Regions from separate parts of the Roseateles sp. genome, predicted to be linked through region 2. Evidence: predicted binding sites of a transcription regulator. Region 2 holds the regulator's gene; the other holds the start of a gene.

Region 1 (14,696 bases), 3.8 Mb from region 2:
CCGTCACCACCATCTCGGCCACATAGGTGCGCCAGTCCGTGAAGTCGGGCGGGAAGAACTCGCGGGCCAGGCTCACCATATTGGCCGAGTCGGCCCAGAGCGCGCCCGGGCGCATGTCGGCGCCACGCCAGGCCCAGGCGAACAGCGCCAGGGCCAGGCCCCAGCCGACCAAGCTCATGAGCCCGGCCCGCGGCAGGCCGCCACTGGGGTCCGTGGGGGCCTTGGGTGAAACGGCGGTGCTGGTGGTGGTGCTGCTCATGGCGTGGGGGCGTCGTGGTGGGGACGGGCGGCTGCCCTATTGCTTACTTGGCCTGGGCCAGCTGGGCGTTCAGCTCGGCCAGCTTCTTCTGGATCTCAGCCAGCTTGGCTTGCTTGGCGGCCGGGTCGAGCTTGTCGTCGTTTTCGAGCTTGGCCTTGTCCTTGAACAGCTCGAGCTGGCGGAAGGGCACCAGCTGCTTGTTGCTGGATTCATTGAAGACGCCGAAGGTCAGCTTGGCCAGGTTGGCCAGCTCACGCTTGGAGGCTTCGGATTCGCCGCGGCCGTAGCTCATGAAGAAGGTCTTGAGCTTGGCCTTCATATCGGCCGGCAGGTCGGCACGCCAGAGCATGGGGTCGGCCGCGATCAGGGGCGACTTCCAGAGGATCTGGATGTTCTTGGCCTTCTCGGCTTCGCGCTTCTGAAACTTTTCCCAGACTTCGGTGTTGGTGATGGCCACGTCCACTTGTTTGGCTGCGGTCGCCATCAAGTTGGACTCATGGTTGCCCGAGCGGCTGGATTTGTAGTGGGTCTTGGGGTCGATGCCGTTGAGGGCGTAGAGGTAGTAGCCCGGCACCAGGGTGCCCGAGGTGGACTGCGGGTCACCGGCGCCGTAGTTGTATTCGCGCTGGCTCTTGAGCACCTGCTCGACGCTCTTGATGCCGCTCTCTTTGTGCGTGATCAGCAGCGAGTGATACCCCAAAGCGCCATCGGCATAGCTGGTCTGTGCGAACACCTCGCCACCGGCGCGGTCCACGGCTTCCATGCCGGACTTGTTGCCCATCCAGGCCATCTGCACCTTGTTGAAGCGCATGGCTTCGATGATGCCGGTGTAGTCGTTGGCGAAGAAGGCCTTGACCTTGTAGCCGGTCTTGGCTTCCATATCGGCCAGGATGGGGGCCCAGTCGGCCTTGAGGTGGGAGGCGGATTCGGTCGAGATGATGCCGAAATTGATGTCCTGAGCCTGGGCCAGGGTGGCCGCCAGCAGGGTGCCGGTGGCGAGCAAGAGCTTGCGGATCATGGGGTTCTCTCCAAATGAAAAATGGCGGGGTCGAAAGGGGGCTCAGGCCGCCACGGGCAGCGGCGCGCTGTGCGGTGCGGCTGCTGGGGCCGCGCTGGGCAGGGGCATGGGCTGGCTGACCAGCGCCGCGCCCTCGTGCGGCAGGGCCGGGGCGTCGGCGTCGCTGGCATAGAGCTCGTTCAGGAAGGCCGGGTTCAGGGCGCTGCTGGGGCCGTCATAGACGACCCGGCCTTCGCGCATGGCGACCACGCGCTGGCAGTAGCGCAGCGCCACATCGACCTGGTGCAAGGACACCAGCACCGTGCAGCCATGCTCGCGGTTGACGCGGGCCAGCATGTCCATGACCTTGCGTGAGGATTCCGGGTCCAGCGAGGCGATCGGCTCATCGGCCAGCACCACCTTGGCGCCCTGCACCAGGGCGCGGGCGATTGCGGCGCGCTGCTGCTGGCCGCCCGAGAGCGTGGAGGCGCGCTGAAAGGCATAGTCGTCTATACCAACTTCGGCCAGCGCTTGCAGGCCGGCGGCGCGTTCGCTGCGCGTGAACCACTGCAGCAGGCTGCGGTGCAGGGGAATGCGGTGCAGCTGGCCGGTCAACACATTGTTCAGCAGCGTCATGCGGCCGACCAGATTGAATTGCTGGAAGACAAAGCCGATCTGGGCGCGCACGCTGCGGATATTGCCGGCGATGCGGCCTTGCGACTGCACCAGCTGGCCCATCACGCGCAGCTCACCGGAGCTGGCGTCGCCGGCGACGAAGCCGGACAAATGGCGCAGCAAGGTGGACTTGCCCGAGCCCGAAGCGCCGATCAGCGCCACCATCTCGCCTGGACGCAGCTGCAGGCTGACGCTGTCCAAGGCCCGTCGTGCGCCAAAGCTCTTGCTCAGCGCTGTCACTTCGATTGCATGCATGCCGCACCTCGCTCTTTCGCTCAAGGGCATCCTGAAGCGGCGACAAGCCGTCAGGAGCTGGGGCGATGCTAGGCAGCTTGTGTGAAAGATTCGTGGCGGGGCGGCGTCGGCGCGGTGACGTTGGCTGGATGACTGTCTTCGGCACGAAGCAGCCGTTAAAGGCTGGACTTGTGCCAAGGGGCGTCGGGCGAGTGCTTCCGCTCATGTCCTCCGGCCTGTGCTTCGCCCAGGCCTCCCCCTTTACTTCGCTTCAGCACTCACCCGACACCCCTTGTCAGGTCCACCGCTCGGCGTTTTCGTCGAATGAGCGCGGCCTCGCTGGATCGGGACGGCTGGGTGCTCTGCGAAGTGAAGTCAAGGAGGAGACCCCAGCCGCAGGGTGGGGTCGGGGGACATGAACGGAGCAGAGTGCCCAGTCGGCCCGATCACCGCCGGACTCAACGGCTGCTTTGTGCCGGTTCCAGCCGTCCTCAGGCCTTGATCTGCAGCAAGCGCGAGATCTGCCCTGCCGCGTCGAGCAGGCGTGGCAGGGTCTGCTCCAGCAGCTGCTCGGGCGAGCGGCGGTTCACTTGCGAGCCGACATTGAGTGCGGCGATGACATGACCTTTGCGATCGGTGATGGGCGCGGCCAGGGACACGAGGCCGTCTTCCAGCTCCTGGTTGACCAGGCACCAACCTTGGCGGCCGGCCTGCGCAATGCGCTCGCGCAAATCGGGCAGATTGGCCACGGTCCGAGAGGCCAGGGGCGTGATGTTCAGCTGGCCCAGCTGTGCATCCAGCGCCGGCGGGGGCAGGCTGGCCAGCAGGATGCGGCCCATGGACGTACACCAGGCCGGCAGGCGGCTGCCCACGCCGAGGTTGATGCTCATGATCTTGCGTGCCGGCACGCGCAGCACATAGACGATGTCCTGACCCTCCAGCACCGCGGCCGAAACACTCTCGTTCAGCTCGGCGGCCAGCTGCTGCATCACTGGCTCGGCAAACTGCCAGAGCGGCTGCGAGGACAGGTAGGCAAAGCCGAGGTCGAGGATCTTGGGCGTCAGCGCGAACAAGCGGCCGTCGCTCTTGACATAACCGAGCGTTTCCAGGGTCAGCAGGATGCGCCGGGCGCCAGCGCGGGTGAGGCCGCAGCGGCGTGAGACCTCGGTCAGGGTCTGGCGCGGTGCGGTGGCATCAAAAGCGCGGATCACCGACAGGCCGCGCGCGAAGGACTGCACATAGCTGTCCCCGGGTTTGGGCGCGAGTTCGGGCGCGGCGTTGTCATTCATGGCCGGCAGTATAGGCAGGAGCTTCGGCTCACCCTTGCGGGGCAGCGGGGCCTTGTCAGCGGCGGCAGTGAGCGGCGCTGGGTGACCCAAGTCAGGGCGGGCAAAAACTGGCTAACATCGCGCCCGCAGTCTTTCCCAAGCGAGGAGTTTTTTCATGGCCATGGATGTAGTCGATTTTGAAATCAAGGGCGCCGAGATGCAGTTCGTCGAGGTCGAGCTCGACCCGGGCGAGGCCGCCATCGGCGAAGCCGGCAGCATGATGTTCATGGATGCCGCCATTAATATGGACACGGTGTTCGGTGATGGTGCGGCCAACCAGGGTGGCTTCTTCGGCAAGCTGCTCGGCGCCGGCAAGCGCTTGATCACGGGCGAGTCGCTGTTCACGACCATCTACACCAACAACGGCAGCAGCAAGCAGCGTGTCGCCTTCGCCGCGCCTTACCCGGGCAAGATCTTGCCCATGGACTTGCGCCAGCTCGGCGGCACCCTGATCTGTCAGAAGGACGCCTTCCTGTGCGCAGCGCGCGGCGTGTCTCTGGGCATCGCCATCCAGCAGAAACTGGGCACCGGCTTCTTTGGCGGTGAAGGCTTCATCATGCAAAAGCTGGAAGGCGACGGCATGGCTTTTGTGCATGCCGGCGGCACCGTGGTGCGCCGCACGCTGGCGCCCGGCCAGACCCTGCTGGTCGACACCGGTTGCGTGGTGGCCTACACGCCCAGCGTGGATTTCGAGATCCAGTATGTGGGCAAGATCAAGACCGCACTGTTCGGCGGTGAGGGCTTGTTCTTGGCCAAGCTGACCGGCCCGGGTGAGATCTGGCTGCAGAGCCTGCCTTTCTCGCGCCTGGCTTCGCGCATCTTTGCTGCCGCGCCTCAGAACGGTGGCCGCAAGGAAGAAGGTTCGGTGCTGGGCGGTTTCGCAGCCGGCGCCGCTGGTGTCGGCATCCTGGGTGGCCTGCTCGGCGGCGACGACGAGTAAGCTGGGGGCGGTCGAAGCGCAGCCCATTCAAGAAAAGCGGCCGAGGGCCGCTTTTTTTTGGTGAACGGGTGAACAAGTGAACGGGTGAACAAGGCACCCCGATCGAAAGCTCCATCCACGATTCACCCATTCACCCATTCACCCATTCACCCATTCACCCATTCACCCGTTCACTTCTCCTCCTCCCCCCCACCCATGCCCGTCCAATCCTTCAGCCGCGTCGCCGATGCCTTCTGGCGCGCGGCCGCCTACTGCCTGCATCCGCGGGTGATCGCCTTGTCCCTGCTGCCCTTGCTGCTGGCCGCGGCCTTGGCGCTGGGCCTCGGTTATTTCTTCTGGGAGCAGGCGGTGGCTGGGGTGCGCGCCACGCTGGAGTCCTGGCGCTTGATCGAAACCCTGCTGGGCTGGCTCAGCTATGTCGGTCTGGGCGGTTTCCGCTCGGCCTTGGCACCTTTGCTGGTGCTGGCCCTGAGCTTGCCGGTGGTGGTGGTGCTGAGCCTGCTGCTGGTGGCTCTGCTGCTGACGCCGACCGCGGTCAATCTGGTCGCCCAGCGCCGCTTTCCGCTGCTGGAGCGCAAGCGGGGTGCAGTTTTTGTGCAGTCGCTGCTCTGGTCCCTGGGCCACGCGGCCCTGGCCTTGCTGGCCTTGCTGATCAGCCTGCCTTTCCTGTTCATCCCGCCCTTGGTGCTGATCTTGCCGCCGCTGATTTGGGGCTGGCTTGGCTACCGGGTGTTCGCATACGACGCGCTGGCCGAACATGCCTCGGTGGCCGAACGGCGCCAGCTGCTGCGTCTGCACCGCCTGCCTTTGCTGGGTCTGGGCCTGCTGACCGGTTACCTGGGCGCGGCCCCGGCCGCCATCTGGGCCTTCGGTGTGATGGCCGTGGCCCTGGCTCCTTTGTTGATCCTGGTGTCGATCTGGCTCTACACCTTGATCTTTGCCTTTTCTTCGCTGTGGTTCAGCCATTACTGCCTAGCCGCACTCCAGGAGCTGCGCCAGAGCCGCAGCACCGGCGCCGCCCCCGTCGAACTGCTGACGCCCATCCCATCCCTGCCTAGGCAAGAAGAGTCATGAAAATCGGTTTGATCATCATTGGCGACGAAATCCTGTCCGGCAAGCGCCAGGACAAGCATCTGTCCAAGTTCATCGAGATCCTGGCCGCGCGCGGCATGAGCTTGGACTGGGCTCAGTACTTGGGCGACGACCGCGCCTACATCAGCGCCCGGCTGCGTGAGGCCTTCGCCAGCGGCGACCTGGTGATCAGCTGTGGCGGTATCGGCGCCACGCCCGACGACCACACCCGCCAGGCCGCTGCGGCCGCACTGGACCGCGAACTGCTGCTGCACCCGGAGGCGCGCGCGCTGATTTGGGAACGCATCCAGAACATGGCGGCGGAGAAGGGCGAGACGGTCGACCCCGAGCACCTCGACACCCTGCGCCGCCTGGAGATGGGTGTGTTTCCGGTCGGCGCCGACATCGTTCCCAACCCCTTCAACAAGATCCCGGGTTTTTCGGTCGGCACGGTCTATTTCGTGCCCGGCTTCCCGGTCATGGCCCATCCGATGATGGAGTGGGTGCTGGACCAGCGGCACGCCGATCTACAGCGCCCGGTGCAGCGCCAGGAACTGTCCCTGATCGTCCAGGGGGCGATGGAGGCCAGCCTGACACCGCTGATGGAACGGGTGGAAGCGGAGTTCCCCGGCATCAAGGTCTTCAGCCTGCCCAGCGTGGATCACCCGCAGTGGGGTCGCCACATCGAGCTGGGCGTCAAAGGCCCGGCCGAACAGATGGACGCGGCCTACCAAGCACTGAAAAGTGGCGTGATCCAATTTGGTGCTGTCGTGAGCACCGAGTTGGTGCGATGAGCGGCGCCGAATTGCACCGTTTTGGTGATTGAACGTGAAAACTCGCTCGCTCGCCCGGTTCCAGAGCCTGGGGTCGGACCATAATCCCGCAGCTTCGGCGGCTCTGTGCGCCGGCGCGGTGCGGCAGCTCGTGCTGTGTGCCCGTCTGCATGCGCAGTGCGCACCGGAGTGCCGTAAGTTGGCACACAAACTGCTTTATTGAACTGGCGCGGCCTGTGTCTTACGGCGCAGTGCCAGCCAAACAAATACCTACGCATCCGCAAGCTTTCTCCCGCTACTTACCCGTTTAGGAGTTTCTGATGGCCAAGACCGTCGCCGACGTGATGAAGATCGTCAAGGAAAACGAAATCAAGTTCGTTGATTTCCGTTTCACCGACACCCGCGGCAAGGAGCACCATGTGTCGGTGCCCGTGTCCCACTTCGACGAAGACAAGTTCGTCTCCGGCCATGCCTTCGACGGTTCGTCCATCGCCGGCTGGAAGGGCATCGAAGCCTCGGACATGCTGCTGATGCCCGATCCGAACACGGCCAATATCGACCCCTTCTTCGAAGAGCCGACGCTGATCCTGTCCTGCGACGTGGTCGACCCGGCCGATGGCAAGGCCTATGAGCGCGACCCGCGTTCGCTGGCCAAGCGCGCCGAAGCCTATCTGAAGGCTTCGGGCCTGGGCGACACCGCCTTCTTCGGCCCTGAGCCTGAATTCTTCATCTTTGACTCGGTGCGCTGGGGCAATGACATGTCCGGCGCGTTCTTCAAGATCGAGTCGGAAGAGGGCGCCTGGAACACCGGCAAGGAATACGACCATGGCAACTCGGGCTACCGCCCGACCGTCAAGGGCGGCTACTTCCCCGTGCCCCCGGTCGACAGCGGCCAGGACATGCGCTCGGAGATGTGCCTGATCTTGGAACAGCTGGGCATCCCGGTTGAAGTGCACCACCATGAAGTGGCCAACGCCGGCCAGATGGAAATCGGCACCCGTTTCAGCTCCCTGGTCGAGCGCGCCGACTGGACGCAGCTGCAGAAGTACGTGGTCGCCAATGTGGCCCATGCCTATGGCAAGACCGCCACCTTCATGCCCAAGCCCCTGGTCGGCGACAACGGCTCCGGCATGCACGTGCACCAGTCGGTCTGGAAGGACGGCAAGAACCTGTTCGCCGGTGACGGCTATGCCGGTCTGAGCGATTTCGCCCTGTATTACATCGGCGGCATCATCAAGCACGCCCGCGCCCTGAACGCCATCACCAACCCCGGTACGAACTCGTACAAGCGTCTGGTGCCTGGCTACGAAGCGCCGGTCAAGCTGGCTTACTCGGCCAAGAACCGCTCGGCCTCGATCCGCATTCCTTACGTGGCCAACCCCAAGGGTCGTCGCGTCGAGGCACGCTTCCCCGATCCTTCGGCCAACCCCTACCTGTGCTTCGCGGCACTGCTGATGGCCGGTCTGGACGGCGTGGAAAACAAGATCCATCCGGGCGAAGCCGCCACCAAGGATCTGTACCACCTGCCGCCGGAAGAAGACGCGCTGGTGCCCACCGTCTGCCACAGCCTGGACCAGGCCCTGGAAGCGCTGGACAAGGACCGTGCCTTCCTGACCAAGGGTGGCGTGTTTACCGATGCTTACCTTGACGCCTACATCGATCTGAAGATGCAGGAAGTGACCCGTCTGCGCATGGCCACGCACCCGGTCGAGTTCGATATGTACTACGCACTGTGATGGCTGCCGGCCGCCAGCGTGCTGATCGGTGCGCTGAAGGCCGGGCTTTCACGAGCCGCCAGGCTCATCTCGAAGGACGGCTCAGGCCGTCCTTTTTCGTGGCCGCTGCGTTTGCCGGCCTTCGGCCGCGCACTTGCGCGCTTGGCCCGGCCGCGCTTGGGCCACAATCGCGCCATGTTGAACCGATCTGCTCCGCCGATGCCCGCCTATCGCAAGACGCGCCGCATGACGCGCCGCACGGATCCGCTGGTTTGGGCCGTTTGCTCGCTGGCGGTCTGGGCCGCCGCGGCGCAGGCCCAGGGCACGGTCTACCGTTGCCCCGGCCCGCCGGTGCTCTACACCGACGCCGTGTCGGCCAAGGAAGCCCAGGAGAAGGGCTGCCGCACGATCGAGGGCTCGCCCATCACCATCCTGCAGGCCCCCAAGCCGCGGGCGGCCGGTACCGGAAATGCAGGCCGTGCTGATGCCACGCCACCGGCGCGCGCCAGCAGCGACGGCGGCCGGGTCGACCCCAACCAGCAGCGCAGCCGCGACGGAGAACGTCGGCGTGTGCTGGAAACCGAGCTGCGCGAGGCCGAGGAACGCCTGGCCGCGACGCAGCGTGAATACGCCGGCGGCAACGCCGAGCGACGTGCCGATGAGCGCAACTACCAGCGCTACCTGGACCGCATGGCCGAACTCAAAGCCAGCATCGCGCGCCAGGAAAGCGACGTCGCGGCGCTCAAACGCGAAATCAGCAAGCTGCCGTCCTGAGGCCCGGTGTATCGCGCCGGCTCCGGGGCCGCGCAGCCGCACTCAGGAGTTGTTGTCATGAGCCCAAGCGCTCCCATGTCACTCGGGGCTATTCAAGCGTCCGAGCGCACCCCGCCGGCCTTTGATGCTCTGGACATGCTGGCCACCATGGTGGCCGTGGTCCGGCCCGATGGCGAATGCCTGTTCGCCAACACGGCCTTCGAAAACGTCATGGGCCTGTCGCGCCGTGCCGTGCAGCGCAGCAGCCTGTATGACTGGTTTGCCGAAGCCGGCCGCCTGCGTGACACGGTCGAGGGCGTGGCCCGCAATGCTTATTCCAGCAGCCGCTTCGATGCCTTGCTGCGCCGCGGCGTGCGGCCGCACGAGGTGCTGGTGCCGGTGCACGTGATCGTCTCGCAGCTGGAGGCCGGCTCGGCCACGCCGCGCGGTGGCGACCTGGTCTTGATCGAGCTGATCGAGAACGCCCAGCAGACTCGGCAGGACCGCGAGGAGCGCACGCTCGACCAGGTGCAGGCGACCAAGGAGCTGACGCGCAATCTGGCGCACGAAATCAAGAACCCGCTGGGTGGCATCCGCGGCGCCGCGCAGCTGCTGGCCATGGAGCTGGCACCCACCGAGTTAGGCCCTGAGCTCAGCGAGTACACCCAAGTCATCATCCATGAGGTCGATCGCCTGCAAAGCCTGGTCGACCGCCTGCTCGCGCCGCACCGCCACGCGCCGGTGGTGGCCGATGTCAACATCCACGAGGTTTGCGAGCGGGTGCGAGCCCTGGTGCTGGTCGAGCACCCGCGTGGCCTGGTGATCAAGCGCGACTACGACACCTCGCTGCCCGATTTCCGCGGCGACCGCGAACAGCTGATCCAGGCCGTGCTCAACATCGTGCAAAACGCCGCCCAGGCCTTGCAATCCCGCATGGCGGCCGGTGATGCCTCCATCACCTTGCGCACACGGGTGGCGCGCCAGGTGACCATTGGTAAGCAGCGCTGGCGCTTGGCATTGGAATTGCATGTCGAGGACAACGGCCCCGGAATTCCGGCCGAGATTCGTGATCGCATCTTCTTTCCCCTGGTGTCGGGGCGAGAGGGTGGTTCCGGCCTCGGCCTGACGCTGGCGCAGACGATCGCCCAACAGCACCAAGGCATGATCGACTGTGAAAGCGAACCGGGCCGGACCGACTTTCGCATCACCTTGCCCCTGCCCTAGAGGGAACCAGCCGCATGAAATCCATCTGGGTTGTCGACGACGATCATTCCATCCGCTTCGTGCTGGAGAAGGCCTTGAGCCGCGAGGGCCTGCCCGTGCGCACCTTCAGCAACGCCCGCGATCTGCTGGCCGCGCTGGAGGAGGACAGCCCGCAGGTGCTGGTGTCCGACATCCGCATGCCCGGAGGCTCAGGTCTTGACCTGCTCGCCAAGGTCAAGGCCCGCCTGCCGCATCTGCCCGTCATCATCATGACGGCCTACTCCGATCTCGACAGCGCCGTGGCGGCCTTCCAGGGCGGTGCGTTTGAATACCTGCCCAAGCCCTTTGACCTGCCGCGTGCGGTCGAGTTGATCCGCCGCGCCCAAGAAGAAAGCCAGCGCGAGGCCGTGGCCGACGAGGCCGCCGCGCAAGTGCCCGAGATGCTGGGCCAGGCGCCCGCCATGCAGGACGTGTTCCGCGCCATCGGCCGCCTGAGCCAGAGCCATGTGACGGTGTTGATCACCGGCGAGTCGGGCTCGGGCAAGGAACTGGTTGCGCGCGCACTGCACAAGCACAGCCCGCGCGCCGAGGGGCCCTTTGTCGCCATCAACACGGCGGCCATCCCGAAGGACTTGCTGGAGAGCGAGCTCTTCGGCCACGAGCGTGGCGCCTTCACCGGCGCGCAGGCCACACGGCGCGGCCGCTTCGAGCAGGCCGACGGCGGCACGCTCTTCCTCGACGAAATCGGCGACATGCCGCTGGAGCTGCAGACGCGGCTGCTGCGCGTGCTGTCCGATGGCCAGTTCTACCGCGTCGGCGGCCACAGCCCGCTGCGCGCCAATGTGCGCGTGATTGCCGCCACCCACCAGAACCTGGAGTCGCGCGTGCGCCAGGGCGCCTTCCGCGAAGACCTGTTCCACCGCCTCAATGTGATCCGCCTGCGCCTGCCGCCGCTGCGCGAGCGGCGTGAGGACATCGGCGTGCTGGCGCGCTTTTTCCTGCAGCGCAGCGCGACCGAGCTGGGCGTCGAGACCAAGCGCCTCAGCGAGGCTGCGCTGGCCCAGCTGCTGGCTTTTGACTTCCCCGGCAATGTGCGCCAGCTGGAAAACATCTGCCATTGGCTCAGCGTCATGGCGCCCAGCCAGGTGGTGGAAGCCAAGGATCTGCCCCAGGAGCTGTTGCAGCCGACTGCCTCGGCCGAGTTGACGCTGGAGCGCAGCGAGGACGCGCCAGCGACCTCAGGCGAGGCTTCTGCTGCCGCCGCGCCTCAATCTGGGGCGCATGTGCCAGCGGCTACGCCCCTGCCTGGTGCGGGTGTGGCCAGCGAAGCCTGGGTGATGGAGATGGCCCGCGAGGCGCGCCGCCTGCTGGCCGCGGGCGAGCCCGAGGTCTGGGAGCTGCTGAGCCGCCGCTTCGAGGCCAGCCTGATCACCGCCGCGCTGGAGCTGACTCATGGCCGCCGCATCGAGGCGGCGCAAAAGCTGGGCATCGGCCGCAACACCATCACGCGCAAGATTCAGGAATTGAACCTGGACGTCTGAGGCCCCGATGGGCTGCGTGCAAGCCCTGGGTCGGCGGGGCAACTGGCCTCACTACACTGCGGCGTCATTACACGATGGAGCACATGCAGCATGAGTCGACTTTTTCACTGGCGTGAGGTGCCGGCCCGAGACGGGCAGGCGGTACAGACCGACGAGCGCCTGCCCTGGCCGCAGACCCTGGCCATGGGCTTGCAGCATGTGATCGCCATGTTCGGCGCCACGGTGCTGGCGCCGCTGCTGATGGGCTTCGACCCCAATGTCGCCATCCTGATGAGCGGCATCGGCACCCTGATCTTCTTCCTGATGGTGGGCGGCCGCGTGCCCAGCTATCTGGGATCGAGCTTTGCTTTCATCGGCGTGGTGATCGCCGCCACTGGCTACACCGGCGCCGGACCTAACGCCAATATCGGGCTGGCTCTGGGCGGCATCATCGCCTGCGGCGCGGTCTACTTCGCCATCGGCGCTTTGGTGTCCTGGCTGGGCACGGGCTGGATCGAGCGCCTGATGCCGCCGGTGGTGACCGGCGCCGTGGTGGCCGTGATCGGCCTGAACCTGGCCGCCATCCCGATCAAGAACATGGCGCCCACCGGCTTCGATGCCTGGATGCAGGGCGCCACCTTTTTGAGCGTGGCCCTGGTGGCGGTGTACAGCCGCGGCATGGCCCAGCGCCTGCTGATCCTGCTGGGCCTGCTGGCGGCCAGCCTGCTCTATGCGCTGTTGACCAATGGCCTGGGCCTGGGCAAGCCGATCGACTTGTCGGGTGTGGCCAATGCCGCTTGGGTGGGCCTGCCGCGTTTTGCCAGCCCGGTCTTCGAGCCCCAGGCCCTGCTGCTGATCGTGCCCGTGGTGGTGGTGCTGGTGGCCGAGAACCTCGGTCACCTGAAAGCCGTCAGCGCCATGACCGGCCGCAATCTCGACGCCGACATGGGCCGTGCCTTCATGGGCGACGGCCTGGCCACCATGGTCAGCGGAGCCGCCGGCGGCACCGGCGTGACCACCTATGCCGAGAACATCGGCGTCATGGCCGCCACCCGCATCTACTCGACCGCCATCTTCGTGATCGCCGGCCTGCTGGGCGTGCTGCTGGGCTTCAGCCCCAAGTTCGGGGCGCTGATCCAGGCGATTCCGCTGGCGGTGATGGGCGGGGTCAGCATCGTCGTTTTCGGCCTGATCACCGTGGCCGGCGCCAAGATCTGGGTGGACAAGCGGGTGGACTTCAGCGACAGCCGCAATCTGCTGGTGGTCGCCATCACCCTGGTGCTGGGCACGGGCGACTACACCTTGAAGCTGGGCAGCTTTGCGCTGGGCGGCATCGGGACCGCCACTTTCGGCGCCATCCTGCTCTACGCCCTGCTGTCACTGGGGCGCAAGGACTGAGGTTCTTCAGGCTGCAGCGGCGCGCTTGTCGAGGTAGACGCCCAGGCCTTGGGCGTTGAGCTCGATGTCCATCTCCAGCAGGCCCAGCTGCGCCACCAGGCTTTGCGTGCAGCCATGGGCATGCAAGCGCGGCAGGTAGATCGCCTCCAGCCCGGTTTTCAGAAAAGCGTGGCGCTCGGGGCTGGCGCCGAATGGCGCCGCATGGGCCAGGGCCACCATCTCGTCGATCTGCTCGCGCAGCAGCTGGCCCAGGCGCTGCACCTCGGCCACGCTGCCGCCGACGCGGCTGTAGTGGGTCAGGAACATCTGCGTGGGCTGCAGGGCCAGCAGGCGATCCATCGAGGCCTTCAGTGCCTCGGGCTCGAACTGCACCGGCGTGCTGGTCGGCAAAGCCCAAGCACCTTGCGCGGTGTCGAACTCGCGGTAGCTCAGGCCAAAGGTGTCGCCGGTGAAGCAGCCGCGGCTGTGCGCATCCCAGATGCAGTGGTGGTGGCGCGCATGGCCGGGGGTATCCAGCAAGAGCAAGGGTCGGCCGGCCAGGTGCAGGGTCTCGTCATCGCTGCTGGCCCGCGCCCGCTCGGCCGGCACCGGCACGAGGCGGCCGTAGGAACGCTGCATCTCGGCCTCGCCGTAGACGGCCTTGGCGCCCATGTACAGCGCGGTCGGGTCGATCAGATGTCGCAGGCCACGCGGGTGCACGACCAGGCGCGCCTGGGGCAGGGACTGCATCAGCAGGCCCACGCCGCCGGCATGGTCCAGATGCACATGGGTGGGGATCACCCAGTCCACCGCTTCCGGGCCCAGGCCCAGATCGCCCAGCGCCGCCAGCAGGCGCGGCACGGCGTGGTTGGTGCCGGTGTCGATGAAAGCGGCGCGGCCGGACTCCACCACCAGATAGGCGGCGTCGAACTGCGGGCGCTGGAAGCCGGTGTCGATGGCATAGATGCCATGGCCGAGGGGCTGGACAAAATCATGCATGGCGGGGGTGTCTCCGGGCTCACTTCTAGAATCCGCCCACCTTAACTGATGTCGCGACATTGCCATGGCCGTGCATGAAATCTTGAAGATGGGTGACCCGCGCCTGCTGCGCGTGGCCCAGCCGGTCACGAACTTCGGTACGCCGGAGCTGCGCGACTTGATCGCCGATATGTTCGAGACCATGAAGGCGGCCAACGGCGCCGGCCTGGCCGCGCCGCAGATCGGTGTCGACCTGCGCCTGGTCATCTTTGGCTACCAGAGCAATGTGCGCTATCCGGACGCGCCGCCCGTGCCGCCGACCGTGCTGATCAACCCCGAGATCGAGCTGCTCGGCGCGGCAGATGAAGAGGGCTGGGAGGGCTGCCTCTCGGTGCCCGGTCTGCGCGGCGTGGTGCCGCGTCATGCGCGCCTGCGCTACCGCGGTTTTGACGCCGAAGGCCAGGCCTTCGAGCGCGAGGCCGAAGGCTTCCATGCCCGCGTGGTCCAGCATGAATGCGACCACCTCGACGGCATCCTCTACCCGATGCGCGTCAAGGATTTCAGCCGCTTTGGCTTCACCTCGGTGCTGTTCCCGGAGCTGGACCCGGCGGCAGACGATTGAGACGCTCCTTTCGGGTGCGTGGCCTGCACCTCGCACGCCGCTGTGGTGATTGTTTGTAAAGACGGTCCTCCGCGGCAGCAGACGGCGCGTTGAGCTGGGGTCACAGGAGCTTGTCATGAAAGTTGCCGCCCGAAATTTGTCTGCCACTGCTGCGCTGGCCTGGGCCTGGCGCAGCTGGCTGTGCCTGGCCTGCTTGGTGCTGGGCCTCAGCGCTTGGCAGCCGGCCCAGGCCCAAGCCGCGCCAGGCAGCG
Region 2 (14,696 bases):
GTGGCGCCACCCGCCTTGCCCAGTTTGGACCAGCAGGCGCTTTATGCCTTCCTCACCAGCGCGGCTCGCCAGCGTCTGGGCTTGATCAAGGGCTACCGCTGGGTGCTGGATGTCGAGCGCTGTGGCGATCTCGCGGCCATGCAGCAGCTTGCTCTGCGCTTTGTCGACGAGGTTCGCCAGGCTCAGGGGGATGGCGCTGCGACCGAGGTGCGCCGCGATCTCGGCCTGCCGCTCTGAGTTGGGCTTCTTGCCGGCACGGCAGCCGACTTGGCTGGCTCGTGATCGCTGGCACACTGACGACTTCTTGATTTGAAAGGCACGGCGCGCTGCTTGCGCCGTGGACCGCCATGCCGCCGCGTTTTTATGTCGATCAGCCGCTCGCCGCTGAAGTGTCCGAGCTGAGCCTGCCGCCCAGTGCCGCCCGCCATGTCCAGGTGCTGCGCTTGCAGCCGGGGAATCCGCTGACTTTGTTCGATGGCAGTGGGTTTGAGTGGCAGGCGGAAGTGCTGGCCATGGGCCGCAGCGAGGTGCGTGTGCATCTGCAGGCCCGTCAGCTGGTGCAGCGCGAATTGCGCCAGCACATCACCCTGGCCCTGGCCATGCCGGCCAACGACCGCATGGACGGCGTGGTCGAGAAAGCCACCGAGCTGGGTGCCAGTGGTGTCCAGCCCTTGATGAGCGAGCGCTCGGTGCTGCGCCTGAGCGGCGAGCGGGCCGAGAAAAAGCAAGCGCATTGGCGCGGTGTGGCCATCGCCGCCGCCGAGCAATGCGGCCGCAGCCGCATCCCCGAGATCGGCGCAGTGCAGTCCCTGGCCTCATGGCTGTCCGGCCTGGGCCCGCAGCCGGCCGGGCAGCGCCGTTGGCTGCTCAGCCCGATGGCCGCCCAGCCCTTGCAGGCCCTGGCCGCCGCCCAGGCCCAGGCCACTCACACCCTGGTGCTCAGCGGCCCGGAGGGTGGCCTCAGCCCCGCTGAAGAAGACGCGGCCCGTGCCCAGGGTTTCGTGGCCGTGCAACTGGGCCCGCGCATCCTGCGCGCCGATACAGCGCCGCTGGCGGTGCTCGGCTGGCTGGCACTGTCGGAAGCCTGAGCCGGCGGGCGTTCAGGCCTCGGCGCTGGCCTCGTCCCCGCTGCCCTTGTCCTTGCGCGCCGAGCCCTTGATCAGGTCGAAGCGGAACAGCCGGCATTCGATCGGGCCATTCCACATCGGGAACTTGCGCGATTCCTTCAGGCGCATCTTGCTGGGCAGCTTCATGTCCGGGCAGAGCAGCCAGGCGGTCCAGCCGGCTGCGTTCTGGGTGTAGGCGCGCTTCCAGTGGGCGGCCAGGCGGGGGAAGAAGTCGTCGCCGGCATCGCGCGCTTCGGAGCCGCCAGCATCGCGGCTCATCTGCACATTGCCGGCCTTGCCGCGCACTTCGATGCGCTCGCCGTAGGGCGGGTTCATCAAGATGGTGCCGGGCATGCCCTCGGGCAGCTCGGGCGCGGGGCGTTCGAGCGCGTCACCGCCGTTGAACTGGATGTACTGGGCCACGCCTGCGCGCTCGGCATTGCGGCGCGCGAAATCGACCATGCGGAAGGCCACATCGCTGCAGAAGATCGGCACGGCGGGCGCATGCTCGCGGTCCTTGGCGGCCTGCTTGATGGCCTGCCAGCGGCCACGCAGGGGCACGAAGGGCAGCTGGCGCTCGAAGGCAAAGCGGCGCTGCATGCCGGCGGCCATGCCACATGCGATTTGCGCGGCTTCGACGGCGATGGTGCCCGAGCCGCAGCAGGGGTCGTGCAGGGCGCCGCCGGTTTCGGGCGTGCCCTTCCAGCCGGCCGCGGCCAGCATGGCGGCGGCCAGGGTTTCCTTCAGCGGGGCGTCGCCTTTGTCCTCGCGCCAGCCGCGCTTGAACAGGGGCTCGCCCGAGGTGTCGATGTAGAGCGTGGCGTCGGTTTCGCTGAGGTGCAGCATCACCGGCAGGTCGGGGAAGCGGGTGTCGACGCTGGGCCGCTCGCCGGTGGCATCGCGCAGCACATCGCAGATGGCGTCTTTCACGCGCAAGGTGGCGAAGTTGAGGCTGCGCAGCGGCGAGCGCTGGGCCACGGTGTCGACGCGGATGGTCTCGGCCGGTGTGATCCAGTCGCACCAGTCGATGCGGCGAGCCAGGGCGTAGATGTCGTCCTCGTGGCGGTAGCCGCCCGAGATCAGTTCGATCAGCACGCGCTGCGCCAGCCGGCATTCGAGGTTGAGCTTCATCACGCCTTCGAGATCGCTCTTCAGCGCGATGCCGCCGCGCAGCACCTCGATATGGGTCTTGGGCAGGATGGCCCGCACCTCTTCGTCAAGCAGGCGCTCCACGCCCGAGGGGCAGGAGACGAAGAGGTGGTGCAGGTCTTTGGGGGATTCTTTGGCGGCCATGGGCCCGATTGTCCCAGGATTGGCCGCCTCGGCCGTACTCAGGCGCGGCGACGGCGGTTCAGGCCCAGCACAGCCATCAGGCCCAAGCTCATCAGCAGCAGGGTTTGCGGCTCCGGCACGGCGGCCAGCATGCCCTGGCCGAGCACGCTGTGGGTGACCGCGGTCGGATGGATGCGGTCCCAGAACATATACCCGTCGGGGTTGCTGCAGGTGCTGCCATTGGGCTGGCCGACATAGCCGGTGAAGCAGGCCTCGGTGACGTTGCTCAGGCCGTATTGGGCGGCGTTGTCGACCAGGACCTGCTGCGCGCCCAGGACGTCGAAATAGCGGATGTCGATGCCGGGCAAGGCCCGCAGCTGGCCGATGGCTTGATTCAGGCCGAGGTTGAAGCCCAGGGACAGCAGATGCAGCTGACCCGACAGGCCGGAGGAGAGGCCGCCTGGCGTCTGCCCCAGGTCGGGCAGGCCCGGCATCAGGAAGTTGCGCGCACCCAGGCCGTAGAGGGTCTGGACCGCGCTGCTGAGGTTCTGGATGGCCGCTTGTCCGGTGGCCTGCGAGAAGCCCTGGTACTGGAAGTCATTGGCGCCGCCCCAGAGCAGGTACAACGCCTGGCTGTCGGCGGCCATGCCGGCCAGCCCGGCCTGGAAGGTGCCGACCTGCGAGAGCATGCCGGTGTTTTGCAAGGCGGCCGGGGCGCCTGCAGCCACCGCCGCGCCGTTGAGCCAGCCGGTCTGGGCGCCGCCCCAGGCGTAGTCTTGCAGGCTCACGCCCAGGCCTTGGGCGAGGTGCTCGACGGCCACCGGGCCGTTGGAAAAGCGGCCCTGGAAATAGTTGCCGGGCTGGGGCACGGCGCCACCCGTGGCGCGGTAGAAGTTGCCGTTGTCTGACAGGCTGTCGCCGAAGGCGATCACGCGGCTGTAACTGGAGGCGGTGCTGCTCGTGGCTTGAGCCTCAGTCTGCGCCTGCGAGGGTGCGGCCCAGGCCAGGCCGGCAGCGAGCATCAGCAGGGCGGGCAGGCGAGCGTCAGCTGAGGTGCGGTGGATGGTGTTCACGGCAGACCTTTCAAGTAACGATCCAAGTCGGCGGCATGATGGCATGCCTCGAAATGGGAATCACCTGAAATCGGTGTGCGTGTTCACGTTTGGTGAGCTGCGGTGAACGGGTGAACGAGTGAACAGGTGAATGGTGAGTCGTGGTGTGTTGTTCACCCATTCACCTGTTCACTCGTTCACCACTCACCCTTCAAACCACGCGCCGCATCGTCGTCGTCCCAATATGCATGCCTTCGCGGTACTTGGCGACGGTACGGCGCGCGACCTGGATGCCTTGTTCTTCCAACATATTGGCCAGGGCGCTGTCGGACAGGGGCTTGGCCGGGTTCTCGGCGGCGATGAACTGCTTGATCAGCTCGCGCACGGCGGTGCTGGAGGCCTCGCCGCCGGCCTCGGTGGACAGGCCCGAGCCGAAGAAGTACTTGAGCTCGAAGGTGCCGAAAGGCGTGGCCATGTACTTGGCCGTGGTCACCCGCGAGATGGTCGACTCATGCAGGCCCAGCTCGTCGGCGATCTCGCGCAGCACCAGCGGCTTCATGGCGACGGCGCCGTGGCTGAAGAAACCTTTCTGGCGCTCGACGATGGCAGTGGAGACACGCAGGATGGTGTCGAAGCGTTGCTGGATGTTCTTGATGAACCAGCGCGCCTCCTGCAGCGCGCCGCCCAGGGCGCTGTTGCTGATGCCGCCGCGCGTCTGGCGCAGGGCATTGGCGTAGAGCTCGTTGATGCGCAGCTTGGGCGCGACCTCGGGGTTGATGATGACGCGCAGCTCGCGCCCGACCTTGCGCACGATCACATCGGGAATCACCGCCGGCGCCTGGCCGTGGGCAAAGCGCCGGCCCGGCTTGGGCTCGAGCGCCACGATCAGGGCCTGCGCCTCGCGCAGCAAGGGCTCGTCGGCGCCGGTCAGCAGCATCAGGCGGCGGCTGTCGCGCTTGGCCAGCAGGTCCAAGTGCTTTTTGCAGATCATGATGGCGATCACCTGCGGCGCGCTGCGCGGCAGCTGGCGCAGCTGCAGCACCAGGCACTCGGGCAGATCGCGGGCGCCGACGCCGGCCGGGTCCATATGGTGCAGCCACTTCAGGGCGATGCGCAGGTGGTCGAGCAGGTCCTCGCGTTCGGCCGCGCTGTCCTCGCCCGCGTCGGGGATCAAGGCCTCGGCAATCGACTCCAGGCTGTCTTCCAGCAGGCCGTCCTCGTTCAGGGAATCGATCAGCAGGCGCAGGGCCAGCTGGTCGGATTCGCTCAAGCTCATGCCGGCCATCTGCTGCTGCAGATGTTCTTGCAGGGAAATCTCGGCCGATTCCTGCTCGCTGCGCTCGCCGTCTTCGTCGTTGCTGCCGGAGCCGCTGCCGCTGTTGCTGGGCAGCTCGCGGATGCCGTCGAAATCGTCACCCTCGGTGCCGTTCTCCCAGTCCTCGCGCTCGCTGTTGCCGAAGTCCTCGGCCTTGAGCTCGGGCGTGGCCTCGGCCTCGGCGCCGCCGCCCAGTTCGCGCTCGGCGCCGCTGTCTTCGGCGGCACTGGCCTGGCGCAACTCGGGCAGTTCGGGCGCTGCGACGGCGAAGTCGTCTTCGGTTTCGAGCAGCGGGTTCTGCGCCAGCATCTGCTCGACTTCCTGGTTCAGTTCCAGGGTGGACAGTTGCAGCAGACGGATCGACTGCTGCAGCTGCGGCGTCAGCGCCAGATGCTGACTCAGGCGAACCTGGAGCGATTGCTTCATGGCCGCAGGCCCGGCGCTGTCAGGAGGCTCGCCATCACATCACATGCGGAAATGTTCGCCGAGATAAACCTTGCGCACATCGGCGTTGGCGACGATCTCGTCCGGCGTGCCCTCGGCCAGCACCGAACCCTCGCTGATGATGTAGGCGCGGTCGCAGATGCCCAGGGTCTCGCGCACATTGTGGTCGGTGATCAGCACGCCGATCTGGCGCGCCTTCAGGAAACCGATGATGCGCTGGATCTCCAGCACCGCGATCGGGTCCACGCCGGCAAAGGGTTCGTCCAGCAGGATGAAGCGCGGCTGGGTGGCCAGGGCGCGGGCAATCTCGACGCGGCGGCGTTCGCCGCCCGAGAGCGCCGGCGCCGGGCTGTCGCGCAGCTTTTCGATGCTGAGGTCGTGCAGCAGGGCTTCCAGCAGTTCCTTGATGCGCGGCTCTTTCAGCGCGCGGCCCTGCTCGTCGCGCTGCAGTTCCAGCACGGCACGGATGTTCTGTTCCACCGTCAGTTTGCGGAAGATCGAGGCTTCCTGCGGCAGATAGCTCAGGCCCAAGCGGGCGCGCTGGTGGATGGGCAGGTGCTCGACCGACTGGCCGTCGATGCGAATCTCGCCGGCATCGGCGCGCACCAGGCCGACGATCATGTAGAAGCTGGTGGTCTTGCCCGCGCCATTGGGCCCGAGCAGGCCGACCACCTCGCCGCTGTTGACGCCCAGGTGCACGTTCTTGACCACGCGACGCACGCCATAGCTCTTGGCCAAGCCCTCCGCCTCGAGGCGGCTGCGCACGCCGGATTCCAGCGCCGACACCGGCGCGTTGTGGTGGCCGGCGCTCATGGCGTCTTGCGCGGGCTGAGGCTGGTGCTCGGCTTGAGCTGGATGCCCGAAGCCGGCGTGGCGGCGGGCTCCGAGGCGGCGCCGCGCGGCATCATCACCACGCGCACACGGCCGCTCGGGTGGGGCGAGCTTTGGCCGCCTTCCAAGGTGAACACCTCGCTGCGGTTGTCGAACAGGATGACCGCGCCGGTCACCTCGTCGGCCACGGTCGTGCCTTGCAGGCGCCGCACCACGGCGTTGCCGATGAAGCGCACGGTGTCGCTGCGGGTGTCGTACTCGAGCTGGTCGGCCAGGCCTTCGATGGCCTCGCCCGGAATGTCGCGTGCCTGGCGGAAGCTGACCTGCTTGCCGGTCTGGCCATTGGCATAGACCTGGTGGTAGCCGTCGCCGGTCTCGCGCACATCGAGCTTCTCGGCGCGCAGCACCAGGCTGCCCTTGCTCAGCACCACATCACCGTTGAACTCGGTGCGCTGCTTGGCGATCTCGACGCTGCCGCCGTTCTTGGAGGAAATATTGAGTGGCTTGCCGCGGTCGGCCTTCTCGGCCTGGGCTGCGCCAGCGGCCAGGCCCAGGACCAGGGTCGCCAGCAGGCCGGGCAGGGCGGTGGAACGCGAGGACAGCTTCATGGGCACAGGGGTTCGGTCAGGCAAGGGCGTGGACGCCGACGGGTGGCGGCACAAATCTTGCAGGCCATTCTAGTACGCGGCCCGCCCTGCCGGGCTCGCGGCGTCGCTGCGCGTGAGGGGTGGCCCTCAGGCCTTGCCGCTGCGCAGTTGCTGGATCAACTGGTTCGTCAAAGCTAGGGCCGCTTGCCCGCCCACTTGCGGGTTCTGCCCTGGGGCGGCCATGCTGGGGCTGGTCAGGAAGCGGCCGCCAATACCGATCGCCGGCACGGTGTCGGCACGGTAGGCCGCGGCCAGCTGGGCCGACTGGGCCGGGCGGCCCTGGGCGCTGAAGGAATTGAAGGCGGCCTTGAACTTGGCCTCGTCCAGGCCCAGGCTGACAGCGAACTTGGTGATGGCCTTTTCGTCGCTGAGGTCCAGGTGCTGGACATGGATGGCCTTGAACACGGACTCGTGAAAGTCCCCGAGTCGTCCCAGGGTCTCCAGGGCAAACATCAGGCGCTGGTGCAGCTTGTGCATGGCGCCCACACCGACATGGACGCGACGGAAGCTGACATCGGCCGGCAACTGCTTGGCCCAGGCCGACACCAGCGGGTCGAAGGCGAAGCAGTGCGGGCAGGTGTAGAGGAAGAATTCATACACCTCGATCTTGCCCGGCGTGGCTGGCAAGGGCTGGGCCAGGCGCAGGTAATGCTTGCCTTCGACCGGCGCAGCGCCTTGAGCCAGGCTCAGGGCCGGCAGGCCGGTGGCGGCCAGGCAGACGGAGAAATCACGGCGGGAGATCGGTTTCATCGCTTCGCAGGGGGCAGGTGGTGAGATCGGGCTTCCGTGCCTCAGGCCTTGGCGGCGCGGGCCAACTGGATCAGATGGTCGGCAGCGGCCAGGGCACGGCGGCCATTGGCAACTTCACTGTCACCGCGCAGGCCTGCGATCGAGGGCGAGGTCAGATAGCGGCCGCCAATGCCCAGCGCCGGCACGCCATCGATGCGGTAGGCCTCGGAGAGCTTGGCGCCCTGGCCGGCCTTGGTGACCACGCCGAAAGCGTTGAAGGCATCCTTGAACTTGGCACCGTCCACGCCCAGGCGCACGACCAGCTCGGTGAGGCTTTTCTCGTCGTTGAGCTCGAGGCGCTCAACGTGGAAGGCATGGAAGATCTTGTCTTGCAGCTCGGCGGCCTTGCCCAAGGCTTCCAAGGCGTAGAACAGGCGCTGGTGCAGCTTGATCATGGCGTTGAAGCCGACATGGACGCGGCGGAAGGCGACATCGGCCGGCAGTTGCTTGATCCAGGGCGCCAGCACCGGCTCGAAGGCGTAGCAATGCGGGCAGCCGTACCAGAAGAACTCCACCACCTCGATCTTGCCCGGCACGGCCACGGGCAGGGCCTGGGCCAGAGTCTGGTACTTGCCGGCAAAGGGGTCGGTTTGCGCCAGGGCCAGCTGCGGGGCCAGGCTCAGGCCGCCCAGCGCCAGAGGAGTCGACAACAGGGCAGAAAACTCGCGACGTTTCATGATCTTCTTCTCGTTCATCTCGGTGGACAAAAAGGGGCCGCAGCCCCGAGTATTGGGGCGAAAGCTCAGCGTTTGACGCCGACCAGATTGGCTTCGATGCCGGCCGCTTCGATCTTGCGCTGCAGGCCTTCGGCTTCATCGCGGCTGTCGATGGGGCCGATGCGCACACGGAAGACCGTGCGGCCCGACTGTTCCTTTTCCATGACCTTGGCGCTGAAACCCAGCAAGGCCAGACGCGCGCGCTGCTGCTCGGCGTCCTCGTTCTTCACATAGGCGCCGGCCTGTACGAAGTAAAGGTTGGGGTCGGCAGCGGCCGCGGCGGCGCTGGCGGCGGCAGCCTTGGCTTCGGCCTTCTTGTCGGCCGCTTTTTCAGCGGCTTTCTCGGGGGCTTTCTCTGTGGCCTTGGCGGGCGCAGCCGAGGCGCTGGCCGCCGGAGGGGCCACCGTCGGCGCCGTGGCGACCGGGGCGGTAACAGCTGCGGGCGCGGTGACCTGCGCAGGTGAGGCAGGAGCCGGTGCGCCGCTGACCACACCGCTGGCCTTGGCGCCGGCCTTGCCGGCCAGGGGGGCGTTGGGGTCCCAGTTCTTGTTGCGCTGGGCTTCGGCCGCGTCCTGCTCGGCCGTGCGCTGCGGCACCTTGTCAATGAAGGGGATGGGCACCTTGGCGATGTAGAGCGCCACGCCCAGCGCCACGGCCAGACCCAGCAGCAAGCCGACGATCAAGCCGAGGACAAAGCCACCACGTTGTTGTTTGCTTTTGTTGTTGTTGCTGCTGCCAGATTGAGCCGTGCTCATGCCTTCTCCGTCGCTTCAGGAATTGCTTCGCGGGACATCACCTCGGGTGCGCTGACGCCCAGAACGGCCAGGGCATTGCGCAACACCTGGCGCGTGGCGGCCAGCAAGGCCACCCGCGCCGCACTCAGCTCGGGCGCCTGGTCCAGCACGCGCTCAGCCGCATAGTAGCTGTGATAGCTGGCGGCAAGGTCGCGCAGGTAGAAGGCCACGTCATGCGGGGCCAGGCCGGCCGCGGCGCCAGACAGCATGGCCGGGTACTCGGCCAGCTTGAGCATCAGGGCCGCTTCGGTCGGGGCGCTCAGCAGGCTCAGGTCGGCGCTGGCCAGGGCCGTCTCGTCACCGCCGCGGGCCACCCAGTTGCGGATCACCGAGCAAATGCGGGCGTGCGCATACTGGACGTAGAACACCGGGTTCTCGTCGTTTTGCTTCAGGGCCAGGTCGACGTCGAAGATGAATTCGGTGTCGGCCTTGCGGCCGATCAGGAAGAAGCGCACGGCGTCGCGGCTGGTCCAGTCGATCAGGTCACGCAGGGTCACGTAGGAGCCGGCGCGCTTGGAGATCTTGACCTCCTCGCCGCCCTTCATCACGGTGACCATCTTGTGCAGGATGTAATCGGGGAAGCCCTGCGGGATGCCGACATCGGCCGCCTGCAGGCCACCGCGCACCCGGGCAATGGTGCCGTGGTGGTCGCTGCCCTGGACATTGATGCACTTGCTGTAGCCGCGCTGGAACTTGTCGATGTGATAGGCCACATCGGGCACGAAGTAGGTGTAGCCGCCCTCAGACTTGCGCATCACGCGGTCTTTGTCGTCGCCGTAGTCGGTCGTGCGCAGCCAGAGCGCGCCGCCCTCTTCGAAGGTCTTGCCCTTGGCGATCAGCTTGGCCACGGTGTCCTCGACCCGGCCGCTGCTGTAGAGGCTGGATTCCAGGAAATAGCTGTCGAACTTGAGGCCGAAGGCCTGCAGGTCCAGGTCTTGTTCGTGACGCAGGTAGGCGACGGCGAACTGGCGGATGCTGTCCAGGTCTTCGATATCGCCCGAGGCCGTGAACTGGCGGTCATCGGCCACCACGGTCTGCTTGGCCAGGAAGGCGTCGGCGATGTCCTGGATGTAGTCGCCGTTGTAGGCGCTCTCGGGCCAGCCGGCGTCGCCGGGCTTGATGCCCTTCAGGCGGCACTGGGTGGAGTTGGCCAGGGTGGCGATCTGCACGCCGGCGTCGTTGTAATAGAACTCGCGGGTGACTTGCGCGCCCTGGGTCTTGAACAGGCTGCACAAGGCGTCGCCGAGCGCGGCCTGCCGGGCATGACCGACATGGAGCGGGCCGGTCGGGTTGGCCGAGACGAACTCGACCATCACATGCTGTGCCGTGGCCGGCTGCTGACCGAAGGCTGCGGTGGCGGCCAGCACTTCGCTGACCACGGCCTGCTTGGCGGCGGCACTCAGGCGGATGTTGATGAAGCCGGGGCCGGCAATCTCCAGGCCCGTTACCCAGCGAGCGAAGGCCGGGCGGCGCTGCAAGGCCTCGATCAAGGCCTGTGCGAGCTCGCGCGGGTTCTTTTTCAGCGGTCGCGCCAGCTGCATGGCGGCCGTGCAAGCGAAGTCGCCATGGGCGGCTTGCTTGGGGGATTCGAAGGCGGCAACCAGGTCGGTGCCGGGGCTGAGTTCTTGAATGGCTTCGGCCAGGGCGGCGAGCAATTCTTGCTTGGCTTGGATCATGGGGGGAATTCTACGGGCGGGGGCGGGGCGGGGCTGGTGAAGAGGTGAATCGTGGGGGAGGGGTGGTGGGGGTGTGCATTTGCTTGCAATTGAGGCGGGCTGGCTCAACTTATGATGCCCAGCATGTCTTTGGATTCAGACCTCGCCTTCGAGAGCGCTGCCGATCTGCCTGCCCATATCGGCAAGTACAAGGTGCTGCGTCGGCTCGGCGAGGGTGCGACCAGCGATGTCTTTCTTGCCGTGGACGAGTTCCATCGCAACGAGGTGGCCATCAAACGCATGCGTGCCTGGGCCGCGGTCAGCCGGGCCGGCCAGGGCAGTGACTTCAGCCTGCGCTTCTATGCTGCCGAGGCGGCGCTGGCCGGGCGGCTGCAGCATCCGAATGTGGTGCAGATTCTCGACGCCGTGCCGGAGGAGGATTCACCCTATCTGGTGATGGAGTACGTGCCCGGCGTCACGCTCAAGCATTTTTGCCGCAGCGACCGCCTGCTGCCCCTGGACCAGATCGTCGAGTTGGGCTTCAAGTGCGCCATGGCGCTGTCCTATGTGTTCCGCCAGGGCTTGATCCACCGCGATGTCAAGCCGGCCAATCTGCTGGCGGTGCTCGATGCCCAGGGCCAGGTCACCGATGTGAAGGTCAGCGACTTCGGCAGCGCCCTGAACCTGCGCTCCGACTCGACCCAGGTGCACCGGGTCGGCTCCCTGGCTTATATGCCGCCCGAGCAGATTGAGGGTGGCGATGTTGACTGCCGCGCCGACATCTACGCCCTCGGTGCCGTGCTCTACCACCTGGTGGCCGGCCGCGCGCCCTTTGATGCGCCCAGCCAGATGGCGCTGATGCACCAGATTTACCACCAGGCGCCGCCGCCCTTGCAGGGCTTGCGCGGCGGCGTGACGCCGGAGCTGGAGGCCGTCATCCTGAAAGCCCTGGCCAAGCACCCCCAGGAGCGCTATGCCGACTGGGAAGCCTTCGGCAAGGCCTTGTCCGAGCTGGTGTCCAAGCAGCTGGTGCCGCTGGCGCGGCTCTACGAGGTCAAGGATTCCGAGCGTTTCAATATGCTGCGCGAGCTTGAGTTCTTCGCCGATTTTGGCGATGTGGAACTCTGGGAGGTGGTGCACCGCGCGCGTTGGCGGCGCTTTCCGCTCGACCATGCGCTTTACAAGCGCGGCCAGGAGGGCAACACCTTCCACATCCTGGCGCAGGGCGCGGTCGATGTGTACCGCGACGGCAACAAGGTCGCCAGCCTCGGCCAGGGCACTTCGGTCGGTGAGATGGCCTATCTGGCGCCTAACCCCGATCTTCGGCGCCACAGCGCCGATGTGCGGGTCAGCGAGGTCTGCATCACCATCTCCTTCACGCCCGAATCCCTGGGCCTCTTGAGCCCGGAATGCCAGCACCGCTTCGACCGCGCCTTCATCCAGGTGCTGGTGCGGCGCCTGCATGCCGCGCATGAATCGCTGGCGCACCCACGCCGCATCATGTAAACCCGTCTTGAGCCTGTCTCACGGCCGTGCTGCAATCAGCACGGCAGAGGTTCTCGCCATTTCCCCCTAGCCCTTGAAGGACTCCCTCATATGAAGACAAAGCTGATTCACCTCTTGGCCTTGGGCCTGATGACCTTCGCTGGCCTGGCCCAGGCAGCGACGCCGATGGCCTCCTGCGATGCCCAGGCGAGCGAGAAAAAGCTGGCCGGCGCGGCCAAGACCAGCTTTCTGAAGAAGTGCAATGCCGATATGCCCGCCGCTGCGGCTTCTGCCGCGGGCAACGCGGCCTGTGACGCCGCTGCGGCCGAGAAGAAGCTGGCCGGCGCCGCCAAGAAGAGTTTCCTCAAGAAGTGCAATGCCGACGGTGGTGCGGCTGAAGCGGCAGCGCCCGGCGATGCGCAAGCCGCCTGTGCTGCCAAGGCGGCCGAGAAGAAGCTGGCCGGCGCCGCCAAGAACAGCTTCACCAAGAAATGCGTGGCTGACGCGGCTGGCAAGTAAGTCGAGCCCGTGGCGGCCGAGCCGTGGGCTTGGCCGCAAGCCTTCGGCCGTCTGAGGCGCCAGTTTTTAACCGCGTCTGCTCGGAAGGCTGCCTTAGGCTCTATGCTGCGACATCTCAGTGATCTCCCTGCAGGGTCTGCTTCATGAACGGACAAGCGGCAAGGCCTGAGCCCTCGTCGGACACGGAAGCTGGTTCAACGGCCTTGCGGCAACGTGCCGAGGCCGCTGTGCATGCTGCCGCCGGGGCGCTTCCGTCGCTCGACCTGCCGGCCCGAGCCCTGCATGCGCAAGGCGCTGAAGCCGCCCTGCATGAGTTGCAGGTGCACCAGATCGAACTGGAGTTGCAGAACGAGGAGTTGCGCCGTACCCAGCAAGATCTGAGCGAGGCGCGCGCCCGCTATTTCGATCTCTATGACTTGGCCCCCATGGGCTTGTGCAGCACGGACGAGCATGGCTTGATCCGTGAGGCCAATATGAGCCTGGGCCGATTGCTCGGGCGCAGCAGTGCCAGCCTGTGCGGTCAGAAGCTGGAGCAGTTCATCTGCTGCGGCGACCAGGATGCCTACCACCGCTACCGACTCCAACTCGGCTTGCCCTCGGCCGCGCCGACCTGTGAGCTGCGCCTGTGCCTGGAGGATGGTTCCATGCGCTGGGTTCAGCTGCAGGCCGTGGCTTTGCTCGATGCGCGTGGTCAGTCGCAGCTGCGCCTGGCCTTGATGGACATCGATCAGCGCAAGCGGGCCGAAGCCGACTCTGTGCTGGCGGCCAGCATGTTCGACCATGCCGGCGAGGGCATCATGGTCACCTGCGCCCAGGGCGAGATCGTGGCCGTCAACCAGGCCTTCACCCGCATCACCGGTTACCAAGCGGCCGAGGTGCTGGGTCGCAACCCGCGTCTGCTGAACAGCGGGCGTCATGGCCCGGAGTTCTTTGCCCATATGTGGTCGCAACTGCAGCGCGAGGGCTCGGTGCAGTTGGACATGTGGAACCGCCACAAGTCGGGCAATTTGTATGCGGTGACGCAGACCATCAGCGCGGTGCGCGGCACCGGTGGCGCCATCCAGAACTATGTCGGTCTGTTCTCCGACATCACCCAACTGCAGGAGCAGGAAGCCAGGCTGCTGCGCCTGAACCACTATGACCCCCTGACCCAATTGCCCAACCGCCTCTTGCTGGCCGAGCGTCTGCAGCAGGCCATGGCGCAGGCCCAGCTTCAGGGGCGTTTGCTGGCGGTGGTGTTTCTTGATCTGGATGGTTTCAAGGCGGTGAACGATGGCCATGGACACGAGGTCGGCGACCAGATGCTGATCGCCTTGGCCGAAGCCATGAGCTTCACCCTGCGCGAAGGCGACACGCTGGCGCGCCTCGGGGGCGATGAGTTCGTGGCCGTGCTGGGTGATCTGACCTCGGTGGCCGAGGCCCAGCCCCTGCTGCAGCACTTGCTGTCGGCCAGTGCACAGCCGCTGAGCGTTGCCGGGCAGAGCTTGCAGGTGTCAGCCAGCCTGGGCGTGACCTTCTTCCCGCAGGATGAAGAGATGGACGCCGACCAGTTGCTGCGCCAGGCCGACCAGGCCATGTACCAGGCCAAGCTGGCCGGCAAAAACCGCATGCATCTCTTCGACGCCCAACATGACCGCAGCGTGCGCGGTCATCACGAAAGCCTGCAGGGCATCGCGCAGGCGCTCGCGGCCGGCGAATTCGTTCTGCATTTCCAGCCCAAGGTGGACATGGTGGCGGGCCATGTGGTAGGCGCCGAAGCTCTGATCCGCTGGCAGCATCCGCAGCGCGGCCTGCTGCCGCCGGCCGTGTTCCTGCCGGTGATCGAGGACCATGCGCTGGCGATCGAGCTCGGTGAATGGGTGATTGACCAGGCTTTGCGCCAAATCGCCGCCTGGCAAAGTGAAGGCCTGGTCTTGCCGGTCAGCGTCAACATCGGTGCCCGGCAGCTGCAGCAGGTCGATTTTGTCGAGCGGCTGCAGCGCCTGCTGGCCCGCCACGCCGAGCTGGCACCGGGTCTGCTGGAGCTGGAGGTGCTGGAAACCAGCGCCATCGAAGATATCGCCCACGTCAC

What was found. The regulator sigma-54, encoded in region 2, starts transcription at its own class of promoters, with help from an activator protein. The targets are predictions, from matches to a motif close to TGGCANGNAANCTGCTTT.
Region 1: a site for sigma-54 is predicted at 6,478-6,495, ahead of glnA (type I glutamate--ammonia ligase). Genes of this name have one in related genera too.

What each region holds. Positions count from the first base shown of each region.
Region 1 is NZ_OZ253537.1:4,906,234-4,920,929, reverse strand. It holds gene phnE (phosphonate ABC transporter, permease protein PhnE) at 1-178, opposite strand, end outside; gene phnD (phosphonate ABC transporter substrate-binding protein) at 303-1,277, opposite strand; gene phnC (phosphonate ABC transporter ATP-binding protein) at 1,320-2,186, opposite strand; gene ACQY39_RS21135 (IclR family transcriptional regulator domain-containing protein) at 2,657-3,454, opposite strand; gene ACQY39_RS21130 (TIGR00266 family protein) at 3,609-4,433, shown strand; gene ACQY39_RS21125 (EI24 domain-containing protein) at 4,629-5,507, shown strand; gene ACQY39_RS21120 (competence/damage-inducible protein A) at 5,504-6,298, shown strand; gene glnA (type I glutamate--ammonia ligase) at 6,598-8,013, shown strand; gene ACQY39_RS21110 (hypothetical protein) at 8,212-8,766, shown strand; gene glnL (nitrogen regulation protein NR(II)) at 8,842-9,969, shown strand; gene ntrC (nitrogen regulation protein NR(I)) at 9,984-11,489, shown strand; gene ACQY39_RS21095 (solute carrier family 23 protein) at 11,580-12,866, shown strand; gene ACQY39_RS21090 (MBL fold metallo-hydrolase) at 12,873-13,844, opposite strand; gene def (peptide deformylase) at 13,909-14,445, shown strand; gene ACQY39_RS21080 (DUF6600 domain-containing protein) at 14,561-14,696, shown strand, end outside.
Region 2 is NZ_OZ253537.1:1,113,966-1,128,661, forward strand. It holds gene ACQY39_RS04935 (hypothetical protein) at 1-237, shown strand, start outside; gene ACQY39_RS04940 (16S rRNA (uracil(1498)-N(3))-methyltransferase) at 348-1,088, shown strand; gene ACQY39_RS04945 (THUMP domain-containing class I SAM-dependent RNA methyltransferase) at 1,101-2,399, opposite strand; gene ACQY39_RS04950 (SGNH/GDSL hydrolase family protein) at 2,438-3,451, opposite strand; gene ACQY39_RS04955 (RNA polymerase factor sigma-54) at 3,642-5,171, opposite strand; gene lptB (LPS export ABC transporter ATP-binding protein) at 5,211-6,002, opposite strand; gene lptA (lipopolysaccharide transport periplasmic protein LptA) at 5,999-6,628, opposite strand; gene ACQY39_RS04970 (thiol:disulfide interchange protein DsbA/DsbL) at 6,755-7,417, opposite strand; gene ACQY39_RS04975 (thiol:disulfide interchange protein DsbA/DsbL) at 7,459-8,133, opposite strand; gene ACQY39_RS04980 (SPOR domain-containing protein) at 8,199-8,927, opposite strand; gene argS (arginine--tRNA ligase) at 8,924-10,642, opposite strand; gene ACQY39_RS04990 (serine/threonine-protein kinase) at 10,766-12,127, shown strand; gene ACQY39_RS04995 (PsiF family protein) at 12,218-12,625, shown strand; gene ACQY39_RS05000 (putative bifunctional diguanylate cyclase/phosphodiesterase) at 12,769-14,696, shown strand, end outside.